2 regions of the Ramlibacter sp. JJN2-2R genome follow, and region 2 is predicted to be linked to the other one. Evidence: riboswitches for the same ligand, from Rfam matches in the RefSeq annotation. Region 2 holds a riboswitch; the other holds the start of a gene.

Region 1 (7,552 bases), 680 kb from region 2:
AGCCCGGCATGACAACGGAGTGGCTCATGCGCGAGGCTTGTCAATGGGCAAGGCTGGTCAGGCACATAGCTTGTCATTGCGGGCTCGACCCGCAATCCAGCCCGGTGCCTGTCCAGACCGCGCTGCTGGATGCCGGGTCAAGCCCGGCATGACACAGGAGGAGTGCTGGATGCTGCCGGGTCGAGCCCCGCGGGATACAGGCGCGCCGCTGGATGCCGGGTCGAGCTCCGCGGGATACAGGCGCGCCGCTGGATGCCGGGTCCAGCCCGCATGCCAGCGGAGCGGCTCACTTCGTCTTGAACACCTGCTGCAGCTCGAACGGCGTCGCCGTCTCCAGCTGGTCGTAGCGGCAGTCCTGCGCCGGCTTGTCCGGGCGCCAGCGCACGAACGTGGTCGCGTGGCGGAAGCGGTCGCCCTGCAGGTGGTCGTAGCGGACCTCGCAGGCGCGCTCGGGACGCAGGGGCTCCCAGCCGAGGTCCTTGCCGCCGCTCCAGCGGCTCCTGGCGCCCGGCATGCGGTCCGCGTCGGCGGCGGTGGCCTGCGCCCAGTCGCGCCAGGGATGGTTGTCCATCGCGTTCTCGCGCAGGGGCGCCAGTTCCTGCGCGAGCTGGCGCCGCGTGTCCATGGTGAACGAGGACGTCACGCCCACGTGCTGCAGCACACCGGCCTCGTCGTACAGGCCCAGCAGCAGCGAACCCACCGCGTCCTGCGTGTCCTTGTACCAGCGAAAGCCGGCCACCACGCAGTCGGCCGTGCGGGCGTGCTTGATCTTGAACATCGCGCGCCTGGCCGGCTGGTAGGGAGCCTCGGCCGGCTTGGCCATCACGCCGTCCAGCCCGGCGCCCTCGAAGCGCTCGAGCCAGTCCTGGGCCTGCGCGCGATCCGTCGTCACCGGCGTGAGGTACAGCGGCGCCTTGGCCTGGCCGAGCAGGCGCTCCAGCCGCACGCGGCGCTCGCGCTGCGGCAGCTCCATCACCGACTTGCCGCCGGCCGCGAGCAGGTCGAAGGCGACGAAGCCGGCGGGCGTTTCCTTGGCCAGCCTGGCCACGCGCGAGGCCGCCGGGTGGATGCGCTGCTGCAGGGCATCGAAGTCCAGCCCCCGCGGACCCGCGACCACCACCTCGCCGTCGACGATGCAGCCCCTGGGCAGCTGCTCGGCGAGCACCTTCTCCAGCTCGGGGAAGTAACGGTTGAGCGGCTTGAGGTCGCGGCTCTGGATCACCACGCCATCGGGGCCGCGGAACACGAGCGCACGGAAGCCGTCCCACTTGGGCTCGAACAGGAAGCCCTCGCCCTCGGGCAGGGCGTCGGCGATCTTCGCCAGCATGGGGTCGATGGGGGCGGAGAACAGCGATGTGGTGGCCATGGGGAGGTTGTACCGCACCGGCGCGCGCTGCGCGGCCGGGCCGGCGCACGGTCGCGCTGAGGGGCGTGCGCCGGCCACACAACCGGGCCTTCGCGTCCTATAGTGACCCGCAGCTGCAGGAGCCCGCGATGCAACCTTCCGCGCCCGATCCGGCCCAGGCCTACGAAAGTTTTTTCGTGCCGGCGATGTTCCGACCCTGGGCCCGCCTGCTGCTGCAGGAAGCGCGGCTGGCGCCGGGCGAGCGCGTGCTGGACGTGGCCTGCGGCACCGGCATCGTGGCGCGCCTGGCCGTCGAAGCCGTCGGCCCGCAGGGCCAGGTGACGGGGCTGGACCTCAGCCCCGCCATGCTGGCGGTGGCCAGGTCGAGCGAAGCGACCGGGCGCGTGCGCTGGGTCGAGGGCAGCGCGCAGGCGCTGCCGTTCGAGGACGCGAGCTTCGACGTGGTGCTGTGCCAGCACGGGCTGCAGTTCTTCCCCGACCGGGTGCAGGCCCTGCGCGAGATGCGGCGCGTGCTGGTGCCGGGCGGCCGGGCGCTGGTGATGGTGCTGCAGTCGATCGACCGCCACGCGGTGTTCCAGAGCCTGATGACGGCGGTGGCCGGCGAACTGGGGCTGCCGCTGGCGCAGGTGGCGATCCCCTTCGCGGTGCCGGAGGCCGCCACCCTGGAGCTGCTGAACGGCTCGGCCGGCTTCCGCGGCGGCCGGGTGATCCCGGTCTCCACCGAGGTGCGCTTCGCCGACGCGGACCGCTTCGTGCCGACCGCGGTCGCGAGCTCGGCCGCGGCGATCCCCGCCTTCGCGCAGCTCCCGCCGGGCGACCGGGTGGCGATGCTGGAGCGCGTGCGCGAGGCCGTCGCGCCGACGCTGGCGGCCCATGTGCGCGACGGCCAGCTCGCGTTCACCATGCACGCGCACATCGCGGAAGGGCTCGCTTAGCTTGGCTCGGCGGTGGGTGCCTTCCGTATAATGCGCACCCATCCGAGGAGCGTTGCAGCGCCGCACGGCGTGAGGCTCGGACCCTTCGCAACGACGCTCACCCACTGTCCTGGTGCGGTGAGTCCCCGACCGACGCACCGGCAGTGGCTGACCCAAGACCTGGAGCCACCATGAACGCCGTTCTCAAGCCCACGCAAGACTGCGCCATCGCCGACCCCTCGCTCGCCGACTGGGGCCGCAAGGAAATCCGCATCGCCGAGACCGAGATGCCCGGCCTGATGGCGATCCGCGAGGAATTCGCCAAGAGCCAGCCCCTGAAGGGCGCCCGCATCACCGGCTCGCTGCACATGACGATCCAGACCGCGGTGCTCATCGAGACGCTGCAGGCGCTGGGCGCGCAGGTGCGCTGGGCCTCGTGCAACATCTTCTCCACCCAGGACCACGCCGCCGCGGCCATCGCCGCCAGTGGCACGCCGGTGTTCGCCATCAAGGGCGAGTCGCTGGAGGACTACTGGGACTACACGCACCGCATCTTCGACTTCGGCGCCAAGGGCAGCGAGGGCGAAGGCCCGAACATGATCCTGGACGACGGCGGCGACGCGACGCTGCTGATGCACCTGGGCAAGCGCGCCGAGAAGGACGCCTCGCTGGTCGCCGGCAACGGCCACAGCGAAGAGGAGCGCATCCTGTTCGCCTCGATCCGCAAGAAGCTGTCCGAGGACGCGACCTGGTACAGCCGCAAGAGCGCCCAGATCATCGGCGTGACCGAGGAGACCACCACCGGCGTGCACCGCCTGAAGGAAATGTCGGCCAAGGGCACGCTGATGTTCCGCGCGATCAACGTCAACGACTCGGTCACCAAGAGCAAGTTCGACAACCTGTACGGCTGCCGCGAATCGCTGGTGGACGGCATCAAGCGCGCCACCGACGTGATGGTGGCCGGCAAGGTCGCCGTGGTGGCGGGCTACGGCGACGTGGGCAAGGGCTCGGCCCAGGCCCTGCGCGCCCTGTCGGCCCAGGTGTGGGTGACCGAGATCGACCCGATCTGCGCGCTGCAGGCGGCGATGGAAGGCTACCGCGTCGTGACGATGGACTACGCCGCCGACAAGGCCGACATCTTCGTCACGGCCACCGGCAACAAGTCGGTCATCACCTACGCCCACATGGCGAAGATGAAGGACCAGGCCATCGTCTGCAACATCGGCCACTTCGACAACGAGATCGACGTCGCGTCGCTCGAGGCCCGGTGCAAGTGGGAAGAGATCAAGCCGCAGGTCGACCACGTGATCTTCGAGGACGGCAAGCGCATCATCCTGCTGGCCAAGGGCCGGCTGGTGAACCTGGGCTGCGGCACGGGCCACCCCAGCTACGTGATGAGCTCCTCGTTCGCCAACCAGACCATCGCGCAGATCGAGCTGTTCACGCACAGCGACTACTACGAGTCCGGCAAGGTATACGTGCTGCCCAAGCACCTGGACGAGAAGGTGGCGCGCCTGCAGCTGAGGAAGCTCGGCGCCCAGCTCACCGAGCTGAGCGAGGAGCAGGCCGGCTACATCGGCGTGCCCAGGCAGGGTCCGTACAAGCCGGACACGTACCGGTACTGATCGCTTTCTCCCTCTCCCTTCCGGGGGGAGGGCCGGGGTGGGGGCGCCCCCGCGCGTGCCCCTCACCCCAGCCCTCTCCCCGGAAGGGAGAGGGAGCAAGACGACCATGCGTGCCGACCAACTCCTCGTCCTGCGCGGCCTGGCCGCCACGCGCTCGCAGGCGCAGCGGCTGATCGCCGCCGGCCTGCGCTGGCATGACGGCCGGGCCTGGCACGAGGTCGCCAAGAACGGCGACGAGGTGCCGGACGCCGCGCGGCTCGAGCTGCTCGACGATGCCGAGGCGCGCTACGTGTCGCGCGGGGGCCTGAAGCTCGAAGGCGCGCTGCAGGCGGCGGGGCTCGACCCCGCCGGGCTGCGCTGCCTCGACGTCGGCCTGTCCACCGGCGGCTTCACCGACTGCCTGCTGCAGCGCGGCGCGGCGCGGGTGGTCGGCGTGGACGTCGGCCACGGCCAGCTGCACGAGCGCTTGCGCAACGACGCGCGCGTGGTGTGCATCGAAAAGTGCAATGCGCGCGAGCTGGACGAAGCGGCGCTGCGCCGGGCAGGCGAGGAGGCTGGGTTCGACCTGGCCGTGGGCGACCTGTCCTTCATCTCGCTCACGCTGGTGCTGCCGGCCATCGCGCCGCTCCTGCGGGACGGCGGGCGGCTGCTGATGCTGGTCAAGCCGCAGTTCGAGCTGCAGCCGGGCCAGCTGGGCAAGGGCGGCATCGTGCGCGACGAGGCGCTGTATCCGGCGGTGGAGCGGCGCATCCGCGATGCGTGCGGCGCCTGCGGCCTGGCGGTCGACGGCTGGTTCGACAGCCCCATCCGCGGTGGCGACGGCAACCGCGAGTTCTTTGTCCTGGCAACCAGGAGGTCCCGATGAATCTTCCGATCAGCCTCGAATTCTTTCCGCCCAAGACCGACGAGGGCGCCCAGAAGCTGCGCGCGGCGCGCAAGCAGCTCTATGCCCTGCGGCCCGAGTTCTGCTCGGTCACGTTCGGCGCCGGCGGTTCCACCCAGGAGGGCACGCTGGCCACGGTGCGCGAGATCATGGCCGAGGGCTGCCCCGCGGCCCCGCACCTGTCGTGCATCGGCCAGACGCGCGAGAGCATCCGCGAGCGCCTGGCGGCCTACGCGAGCGCCGGCGTGCAGCGCATCGTCGCCCTGCGCGGCGACCTGCCCAGCGGCTATGGGCTGGGCGGCGAGTTCCGCTATGCCAGCGACCTGGTGGCCTTCATCCGCGCCGAGACGGGGCGGCAGTTCCGCCTCGAGGTGGCGGCGTACCCCGAGGTGCACCCGCAGTCCAGGTCCCCCGACGCCGACCTGCAGGCCTTCCTGGCCAAGGTGGAGGCGGGGGCCGACGCGGGCATCACGCAGTACTTCTTCAACGCCGACGCCTACCTGCGCTATGTCGACGAGCTGCGCCGCCGCGGCGTGCAGGTGCCTGTGGTGCCGGGGATCATGCCGATCACCAGCTCCAGCCAGCTGCTGCGGTTCTCCGACGCCTGCGGCGCGGAGGTCCCGCGCTGGATCCGGCTGCGGCTGCAGGCCTTCGGCGACGACACCGCGTCGATCCGGGCGTTCGGGCTGGACGTCGTGACGGACCTGTGCGAGCGGCTGCGCGCCGGCGGCGCGCCGGGGCTGCACTTCTACACCATGAACCAGGCGGCGGCGACGGTGGAGATCTGTCGCCGCCTGGCGACCTGATGCGCGGCGCGTTCGCCTCGGCCCTGCTGCTCGCGTGCATCTGCAGCGCATGCGCGCAGTTGCCCGTTCCACAGGAGGGCACCGACTCGGTGCAAGGCACCGGATCGGTGCGCGAGGACGCCACGGCGGCGGGCTCGGCCACGCCGCAGGAGTTCCGCGGCCTCGCGTCCTGGTACGGACTGGGGTTCCACGGCCGGCGCACCGCCAGCGGCGAGCGGTTCGACATGAACGCGCTCACCGCGGCGCATCCCACGCTGCCGTTCGGAACGCGCGTGCGGGTGACCAACCTGCGCAACGGCCGCAGCGTCGAAGTGCGCATCAACGACCGCGGGCCGCACGTGGCCGGGCGCATCATCGACCTGAGCTTTGCCGCGGCGCGATCGCTGGGGCTGCTCACGTGGGGCGCCGCGCGGGTGGTCGTCACGCCCATGCCGCCGGTGGGCGGCTGACACGTTCCTGAAGGAGCGCGCCGGCGGGTGCCCTTCTTGCATGCGGCCCATCCGTTGGTTTTTCAACGGAGTAGAAAGAGCATGCAAGCAAGACCCTGGATGGCCGCCGCCCTGCTGGCGGCCGGTGCCGCCGCCCACGCCGCGGAATGGGGCGACACCGCCATCGGCTTTCGCACCGGTTCGAGGTTCGCCGAGCCGTTCGGCCGCAACGACGTCCACAAGAACATCGTCAGCCTCACGCACGCGAGCGGGTTCAAGTCGGGCACCAACTTCCTGAACGTCGACCTGCTGCAGTCCGACGGCAAGGACGCCCAGGCGCAGGAGGCGTACGTCGTCTACCGCTACACGCTGGACGTGGGCAAGGTGAGCGGCAAGTCGTTCGCCTTCGGCCCGGTGCGCGGCCTCGGCGCGACGGCCGGTTTCGACTGGAACACCAAGAACGACCCCGGCTACGGCTCGAGGAAGCGCATGCTGGTGCTCGGACCGACGCTGTTCCTCGACGTGCCCGGGTTCCTGAACGTCGGCGCCTACCTGCTGCACGAGAGCAACCAGCCGGTCGGCGTGGCGTCCCGCTACACCTACGACCTGCATCCGATGCTGGGCGCGAGCTGGGGCGTCCCGCTGGGCGGCGGCGTCGAGTTCGACGGCTACCTGAACTGGATCGCGCCCAAGGGCAGGAACGAGTTCGGCGGCGCCACCGCCACCGAGTTCAACTTCGACGGCCAGGTCATGTACGACGTGGGCACCGCGATGGGCATGGCCAAGAACTCACTGAAGGCCGGCCTGGAGTACCAGTACTGGCGCAACAAGTTCGGCAACGCGTACAAGGGCCCGGCCGGCTCCGGCGCGTTCGCCAGGACGCCGATGGTGCGCGTCGAATACCACTTCTGACGCGGCACGCTAGCCGCCGCCGCTCTCCACCACGTGCGCCTTGCCGCGCCCGCGGCCCAGCGCCTCCAGCACCTGGGGCAGGGCGGCCTGCAGCGCGGGCTTGAGGGTGTGCGGCGGGTTCACCAGGAACACGCCGCTGGCCGTCAGGCCCATCCGGCGCGGCTCGCCGGGGGCGGCGGGGGCGGCCTGCTCCGGCTGGCCGATCGCCAGCGTCGCATGCAGCCACGGCTTGCGGAACGAGTTGGCCAGGGTCTTGAGCTTGCGCGGCAGCTCGTGCGCCTCGGGCCGCGGGATCACCGGGTACCACACCATGTAGGTGCCGGTGGCGAACCGCTGCAGCGCGTCGCGCAGCACCGCGGGCACCTTGGCGTAGTCGGTCTTGATCTCGTAGCTCGGGTCGATCAGCACCAGCGCGCGGCGGCTGGGCGGCGGCAGCACCGACTTGAGCCCCTCGAAGCCGTCCTCGCGCGCGACGCTGACCTGGCGGCCGGCGCCCAGCTGCGCGATGTTGCCCGCCAGCGCGCCGCTGTCGGACGGGTGCAGCTCGTACAGCTTGAGCTTGTCGCGAACGTCGTGGCGCAGCAGGTGCTGGGCGATGAAGGGCGAGCCGGGATAGAT
Region 2 (7,552 bases):
CGTGGCCTCGCCGCTGCTGCTGCCCCAGGTGCTGGCGGGCGCCAACTGCCCGGGCGCGCGCAGCTGGGTGGTGGGCGGCGCCGATCTCGTGGCGAACTATCCGCTGCTGGCCGGCGCGCGGCGGGTGGCCACCAGCGGCGGCACCGCCCTGTGGGAAGTCAGCGACTGGGTGCCGGTGGCGGCGCGCTGCGCCGGAATGCCCAGCGCGAGCTCAGCAGGTAAGTCATGACCGCGACCGCGACCAGCACGGCCGCGAGCGCGACGTCGTACCGCAGCGGCGAGTACCGCAGGGCCAGCGCGTACGCCGCCTCGTTGGCGGCGAACCCGGCGGCCGAGATGAGGAAGAAGCGGGGCGCCGCCTGCAGCGCAGGCGCCGCGCGGTCGCCGAACGTCAGGCGGTGCTGGCCGGCGAACGACACCAGGAAGGCGACCAGCCAGCCGCCCACGTTGGCCACCAGGGGGGGCGCGACGCCGGTCTCGACCAGCGCGACGACCACGGCGAAATGGACCGCGGCGGCGGTGGCGCCGACGGCGATGAACGTGGCGATGCGGCGCAGGGACTTCATGCTGTGAGCGGGCAACGGCGGCTGGTGGTGTGCATCGACGACTATGCCCTGCGGCCGGGGGTGGACGCCGCCGTGCTGGAGCTGGCGGCGGCGGGCCGCGTCTCCGCGGTCAGCTGCATGGTGGGCACGCCGCACTGGCGCGCGGCCGCGCCCGCGCTGCGCCCGCCGGGGAACGTCGACGTGGGCCTGCACCTGGACTTCACCGAGGCGCCGTTCGATGCCGGATTGCGCAGCGGGCTGGGCGGATTCATTGCCCGAGCGTACCTCGGCGCCCTGCCGGCCGGCCGCGTGGCGGCGGAGATCCGCGCGCAGCTCGACGCCTTCGAGGATGCGCTGGGCCGCCGGCCCGACCACGTGGACGGCCACCAGCACGTGCACCAGCTGCCGCGCGTGCGCGAGCTGTTGCTCGACGAACTGGCGCGCCGCGGCGCCTCGGGCCTGTGGCTGCGCGGCACGCGCCGGCCGGCCGGCGAGCCGGGCACCAAGCCGAAGGTGATCGCCGCGCTCGGCGGCGAACGCCTGCGCGCGCAGGCGCGGTCGCAGGGCCTGCGGATGACGGACCACCTGCTGGGGGTGTACGACTTCAGCGGCGACGCGGCGCGCTACACCGCGCTGCTGGACGCCTGGCTGGCGCGCGCGCGGGAGGGCGACCTGTTGATGTGCCACCCGGGCCGGCGCGACGATGCGCCGCAGGGCGACCCGATCGCGCCGGCGCGCGCGGTCGAATACGAGGTGCTGCGCAGCGAGGCCTGGCCGCGCCTGCTGGCGCAGCGCGGGGTCGCGGTGGCGCGCTTCTCGGCCGCGGCCGCCTGAGCTGCGCGCCCTCTCGGGCGCTCCTCGGGAGCTCCTCGGGCGCGCCCCGGACGCGGCCTGGTGCGTCCAGCGCTGCGACCTCAGTGGGCGCTCAGCGTGTGGCCCTGCACTTTGACCACGCTGCCGGCCTTCCAGCTGGGCGCCGCCTCCTGCTCGAAGGTGCGCACCGAGCCGTCCTTCATCCGCACGCGCGTGACCCAGACGTCCTTGCTGGTCACGTGCTTCTGCACCTCGTTGCCCGCATAGCCGCCGGCCGCGGCGCCCGCCACGGTGGCGAGCGTCTTGCCGTTGCCGCCGCCGATCTGGTTGCCCAGCAGCCCGCCCACCACGGCGCCGCCGACGACGCCCACCGCGCCGCCTTGGCCCTTGCGCTTTTCCTTGTGCACGTCCTGCACCGCGGCGCAGGTGCCGCAAAGCGCCTTGGTGGCGGGCGAGTTGCCCTGGGCGGCGACGCCGGCCGCGGCAGCGGCGAGCACGGTGGCGATGACGAACTGCTTCATGGGGAATCCTCCTGTGATCCCTGTCCAACGGCTGAGCCGCCCCGCAGGACGACCGCCGGCATCCAGCCCGCCGTGGCGTTTGTCACAGGTTCGACGCCAGCGCGCGTTCGAGCTGGGCCCGCTCGGCGCCGCGCCGGGCGGCCAGGTCGTCCAGCTGGTCGGCGCCGATGCGGCCGACGTTGAAGTACGTGCTCTGCGGATGGCTGAGGTAGAAGCCGCTGACGCTGGCCGCCGGCGTCATCGCCAGGCTCTCGGTCAACCCCAGGCCCGCCTCCTCGGCGTGCAGCAGGCGGAACATGTCGGCCTTCACGGTGTGCTCCGGGCAGGCCGGGTAGCCGGGGGCCGGGCGGATGCCCTGGTACTTCTCGGCGATCTGGTCCTCCAGCGACAGCTGCTCCGCGGGCGCGTAGCCCCACAGGTCCTTGCGCACGCGCTCGTGCAGGCACTCGGCGAAGGCTTCCGCCAGGCGGTCGGCCAGCGCCTTGAGCATGATGGCCGAGTAGTCGTCGTGGTCCTTCAGGAAGTACTGCTCCTTGGCCTCGCAACCGATGCCCGCGGTGACCGCGAAGACGCCGATGTAGTCGTCGGCCACGCCCTTGGGCGCGACGAAGTCGGCCAGGCAGCGGTTGGGGCGGCGCACGCCGTCGACGACGGGCTTTTCGGTCTGCTGGCGCACCCCGTACCAGGTCATCGCCACCTGCCGGCGCGACGCGTCGGTGTACAGCTCGATGTCGTCGTCGCGCACCGTGTTGGCCGGCCAGAAGCCGACCACCGCATTGGCCGTCAGCCAGCGGCCCTCGACCAGCCGCTTGAGCAGGCGCTGGCCGTCCGAGAACACCCGCACCGCCTCGGCGCCCACGACCTCGTCCTTCAGGATGGCGGGGAACGGGCCGGCCAGGTCCCAGGTCTGGAAGAACGGACCCCAGTCGATGTGGCGGGCCAGCTCGGCCAGGTCGAAGTTCTTGAACACCCGGCGCCCGATGAACTTGGGCTGCGGCGGCACGTAGCTGGACCAGTCGACCGGCGACTTGTTGGCACGCGCCTGCGCCAGCGGCACCAGCGGCACCTGCTTCTTGCTCGCGTGCAGCTGGCGCACCTTCGCGTAGTCGGCCTCGACGTCGGCGATGAACCGGGCCGCCTGCTCGGACAGCAGGTTCTGGGCGACGCCCACGCTGCGCGAGGCGTCCGGCACGTACACCACCGGCCCCTCGTAGTGCGGCGCGATCTTGACGGCCGTGTGCACGCGGCTGGTGGTCGCCCCGCCGATCAGCAAGGGGATCTTGCGCAGCCGGAAGTGCTCGTCCTTCTGCATCTCGCCGGCGACGTACTGCATCTCCTCCAGCGACGGCGTGATCAGCCCCGACAGGCCGACGATGTCCGCGCCCTCGACCTTCGCGCGGGCCAGGATCTCGTGGCACGGGACCATCACGCCCATGTTCACGACCTCGAAGTTGTTGCACTGGAGCACGACCGTGACGATGTTCTTGCCGATGTCGTGCACGTCGCCCTTGACCGTGGCGATCACGATCTTGCCCTTGGCCTTGACGTCCTGGCCCGCCGCCTCGTGGCGGCGCTTTTCCTCCTCGATGTACGGGATCAGGTGGGCCACGGCCTGCTTCATCACGCGCGCCGACTTCACCACCTGCGGCAGGAACATCTTGCCCTGGCCGAACAGGTCGCCCACCACGTTCATGCCGTCCATCAGCGGGCCTTCGATCACGTGCAGCGGCCGGCCGCCGCGCGCCAGCACCGCCTGGTACGCCTCCTCGGTGTCGGCCACGATGTGGTCGGTGATGCCGTGCACCAGCGAGTGCGCCAGCCGCTGCTCGACCGCCAGCTGGCGCCATTCGTTGCGCTTGCCGTCGTCGCGCGCGGCGCCCTTGGCCTGCTCGGCGATCTCGATCAGCCGCTCGGCCGCGTCCTTGCGGCGGTTCAGCACCACGTCCTCGACGCGCTCGCGCAGCTGGGGTTCGACCTCGTCGTAGACGCCCACCATGCCGGCGTTGACGATGCCCATGTCCATGCCGGCCTGGATCGCGTGGTACAGGAACACGGTGTGGATCGCCTCGCGCACCGGGTCGTTGCCGCGAAAGGAGAAGCTGACGTTGGACACGCCGCCCGACACCTTGGCGCCCGGCAGGTGCTGCTTGATCCAGCGGGTGGCGTTGATGAAGTCCACCGCGTAGTTGTCGTGTTCCTCGATGCCCGTCGCGATGGCGAAGATGTTGGGGTCGAAGATGATGTCCTCGGGCGGGAAGTCCACCTCGTCCACCAGGATGCGGTAGGCCCGCTCGCAGATGCGGACCTTGCGCTCGAAGGTGTCGGCCTGGCCGGCTTCGTCGAATGCCATCACCACCGCCGCGGCGCCGTAGCGCCTGACCAGCGTGGCCTGGCGCTTGAACTCGGCCTCGCCCTCCTTGAGCGAGATCGAGTTGACGATGCCCTTGCCCTGCAGGCAGCGCAGGCCGGCCTCGATCACCTCCCACTTGGAGCTGTCCACCATCACCGGCACGCGCGCGATGTCCGGCTCGCTGGCAATCAGGTTGAGGAAGCGCACCATCGCGGCCTTGCTGTCCAGCATGGCCTCGTCCATGTTGACGTCGATGACCTGGGCGCCGTTCTCCACCTGCTGGCGGGCCACCGCCAGGGCGTCCTCGAACTTGCCGGCCAGCACCATGCGGGCGAAGGCCTTCGAGCCGGTGACGTTGGTGCGCTCGCCGACGTTGACGAACAGGCTGCCCGGGCCGATGGCGACCGGCTCCAGGCCGGCAAGCTTCATCGGGGGGACGGCGGGGAAATTGGGCATGGGGCTCACCTTGGTTCGACAACCGCGGCCATCGCCGCGCGAGACAGGTGAGCGCCGTTGGAAATCTCAAGCCTGACGCCGGGCGGGGCCGGCGCTGCAACGCTCCTTGAGATGCGTCATTTTACCTTCAGGGTCCGCACGCAAAATCGCGCCTTTGCGTGCCCCAGGAGTGCCCATGTTCCGCCAGCCCAACCGCCGCGCGCTGCTTGCGTTCGGCGCCGCCCTCGCCCTCGGCAGTGCCGTCCTGCCCGCGGCCGCGCAGACCGCCGCCGGCCAGGCGCCGATCCGCATCCTGGTGGGCTTTCCGCCCGGCGGCGGCACCGACGCCATCGCCCGCACGCTGGCCGAGAAGCTCAAGGACCAGCTGGGCCAGCCGGTGGTGGTGGACAACCGCGCCGGCGCCGGCGGCCAGATCGCCGCGCAGGCGCTCAAGGCCGCGCCGCCCGATGGCCACACGCTGTTCCTGTCGCACGACCACACCGTCTCGATCCTGCCGCTGGTGACCCGGAACCCGGGGTTCGATCCGGCGCGCGACTTCGTGCCGGTGGCCGGCTTCGCCACCTTCGTCAATGCGCTGGCCGTCTCGGGCGGCACGCCGGCGCGCAGCATGGCCGAGTACGTGGCGTGGGTGCGCGCGCACGGCGGCAAGGGCAACGTCGGCGTGCCCGCGCCGGCGTCGGTGCCGGAGTTCCTGGTCAAGGTGATCGGGCAGAAGTGGGGGCTGGACCTGCAAGCGGCGCCCTACCGCGGCAGCGCGCCGATGATGGCCGACATGCTGGGCAACCAGATCGGCGCCGGCATCGGCTCGATCCCCGACTTCATCGAGAACCACAAGGCCGGCAAGATCCGCGTGGTCGCCGTGATGGGCAAGGAGCGCCAGGGCGCCGTGCCCGACGCGCCGACGTTCACCGAGCTGGGCCTGGCCGGGTTCGAGGACGTGCCGTACTACGGCCTGTTCGCGCCGGCCGGCACGCCGCAGGCGACTCTCGAGCGCATCGGCGACGCGCTGGCCAAGGTGGTCGCGCAGCCCGACGTGCGCGAGCGGCTCACCGCCATGGGCCTGTCGGTGGGCTACATGCCCCAGCAGCAGCTGGCCGCGCGCGAGCGCGCCTACTCGGCGGCCTGGGCGAAGATCATCAAGGCGAGCGGCTTCCAGCCGCAGTGAGCGCGGCCGCCGCTCAGGCGGCTTCCTTGTAGAAGAACTCGCGCTGGCGCGTGCGCGCCGGCAGCGGCGAGACGGCCTGGCCGATCGCCGTGATGTGCTCGGGCGTGGTGCCGCAGCAGCCGCCCACGATGTTCACCAGGCCCTCGGCCGCGAACTCGCGCAGCAGGCGCGAGGTGACCTCGGGCGTCTCGTCGAAGCCGGTCTCGCTCATCGGGTTGGGCAGGCCGGCGTTGGGATAGCAGCTGATGTAGGTGTCCGGCGCGGCCTTGGCCAGCTCCTGGATGTAGGGGCGCATCAGGGCGGCGCCGAGCGCGCAGTTCAGGCCCACCGCCAGCGGCCGCGCGTGCCGCACGCTGTACCAGAACGCCGTGACCGTCTGGCCGCTGAGCACGCGGCCCGAGGCATCGGTGACGGTGCCGCTGATGACGATGGGCAGCCGCTCGCCGGTCTGCTCGAACACCTCGTCGATGGCGAACAGCGCCGCCTTGGCATTGAGCGTGTCGAAGATGGTCTCGACCAGCAGCAGGTCGGCGCCGCCCTCGAGCAGGCCCTCGACCTGCTCCTTGTAGGCCGCGCGCAGCTGCTCGAAGTCGACATTGCGGGCCGCCGGGTCGTTGACGTCCGGGCTGATGCTGGCGGTGCGCGGGGTCGGGCCCAGCGCGCCGGCGACGAATCGCGGCTTGTCGGGCGTGCCGTACTTGTCGGCGGCGCGGCGCGCGATGCGGGCGGCCGCCACGTTCATCTCGCGCGCCAGGTGGCCCAGCCCGTAGTCGTCCTGCGCCAGGGCGTTGGCGCCGAAGGTGTTGGTCTCGATGATGTCCGCGCCGGCGGCGAGGTAGCCCTCGTGGATGTCCTGCACGACGTCGGGCCGCGTGAGCACCAGCAGGTCGCTGTTGTTCTTCAGGTCCCTGGGGTGGTCCTTGAAGCGCTCGCCGCGGTAGTCCGCCTCGGTCAGCCGGAAGCGCTGGATCATGGTGCCCATCGCGCCATCCAGGATGAGGATGTGCTGGTCCAGCAGCGCGGGCAGCTGCTGGCCACGGGTGTAAGTGATCGGCTTCATGGAGGAGGAAAAATCGACGCGGTTGGTCGGCCGATTGTAGGAAGTCCGCGTTGGAGGCAGGCCCAGCGGGGAGAATGCGCCCCTTGTCCTTCGCCACCTCCATCCTCCACGACGTCTTCGGCTACGAGCGCTTCCGCGGTCCGCAGGCCGACATCGTCGACCACGTCATCGGCGGCGGCGACGCGCTGGTCCTCATGCCCACCGGCGGCGGCAAGTCGCTGTGCTACCAGGTGCCCGCCATCGCCCGCCAGCGCGCCGGCCACGGCGTCACCGTGGTCGTCTCGCCGCTGATCGCGCTGATGCACGACCAGGTCGGCGCGCTGCACGAGGCCGGCGTCGAGGCCGCGTTCCTCAACTCCTCGCTCAGCTACGAGGAGGCCGCCATGGTCGAGAAGCGGCTGGCGCGCGGCGAGATCACGCTGCTGTACGCGGCGCCCGAGCGCGTGACGACCCCGCGCTTCCTGGCGCAGCTGGACGCCCTGGCCCAGCGCGGCCAGGTCGCCCTGTTCGCCATCGACGAGGCCCATTGCGTCAGCCAGTGGGGACACGACTTCCGGCCCGAGTACCGCCAGCTCGCGGTGCTGCACGAGCGCTATCCGCGCGTGCCGCGCATCGCGCTGACCGCCACGGCCGATGCCCTCA

Evidence for each region. A riboswitch is a leader RNA that binds a small molecule or an ion and turns the genes downstream of it on or off. The one in region 2 is predicted to bind S-adenosylhomocysteine.
Region 1: it holds a riboswitch for S-adenosylhomocysteine, as region 2 does, so the genes downstream of both, ahcY (adenosylhomocysteinase) here and metH (methionine synthase) in region 2, are expected to answer to the same signal.

The regions. Positions count from the first base shown of each region.
Region 1 covers NZ_CM173226.1:3,774,186-3,781,737, reverse strand. Annotated here, with positions in the region: gene AC3ANR_RS18365 (ATP-dependent DNA ligase) at 287-1,366, opposite strand; gene AC3ANR_RS18360 (methyltransferase domain-containing protein) at 1,495-2,301, shown strand; S-adenosyl-L-homocysteine riboswitch at 2,340-2,407, shown strand; gene ahcY (adenosylhomocysteinase) at 2,472-3,905, shown strand; gene AC3ANR_RS18350 (TlyA family RNA methyltransferase) at 4,012-4,770, shown strand; gene metF (methylenetetrahydrofolate reductase [NAD(P)H]) at 4,767-5,594, shown strand; gene AC3ANR_RS18340 (septal ring lytic transglycosylase RlpA family protein) at 5,594-6,043, shown strand; gene AC3ANR_RS18335 (outer envelope protein) at 6,125-6,934, shown strand; gene AC3ANR_RS18330 (23S rRNA (adenine(2030)-N(6))-methyltransferase RlmJ) at 6,944-7,552, opposite strand, start outside.
Region 2 covers NZ_CM173226.1:368,952-376,503, reverse strand. Annotated here, with positions in the region: gene AC3ANR_RS01875 (ArnT family glycosyltransferase) at 1-229, shown strand, start outside; gene AC3ANR_RS01870 (GtrA family protein) at 159-566, opposite strand; gene AC3ANR_RS01865 (ChbG/HpnK family deacetylase) at 570-1,379, shown strand; gene AC3ANR_RS01860 (glycine zipper 2TM domain-containing protein) at 1,460-1,879, opposite strand; gene metH (methionine synthase) at 1,962-4,685, opposite strand; S-adenosyl-L-homocysteine riboswitch at 4,728-4,799, opposite strand; gene AC3ANR_RS01850 (Bug family tripartite tricarboxylate transporter substrate binding protein) at 4,861-5,850, shown strand; gene AC3ANR_RS01845 (homocysteine S-methyltransferase family protein) at 5,864-6,910, opposite strand; gene recQ (DNA helicase RecQ) at 6,985-7,552, shown strand, end outside.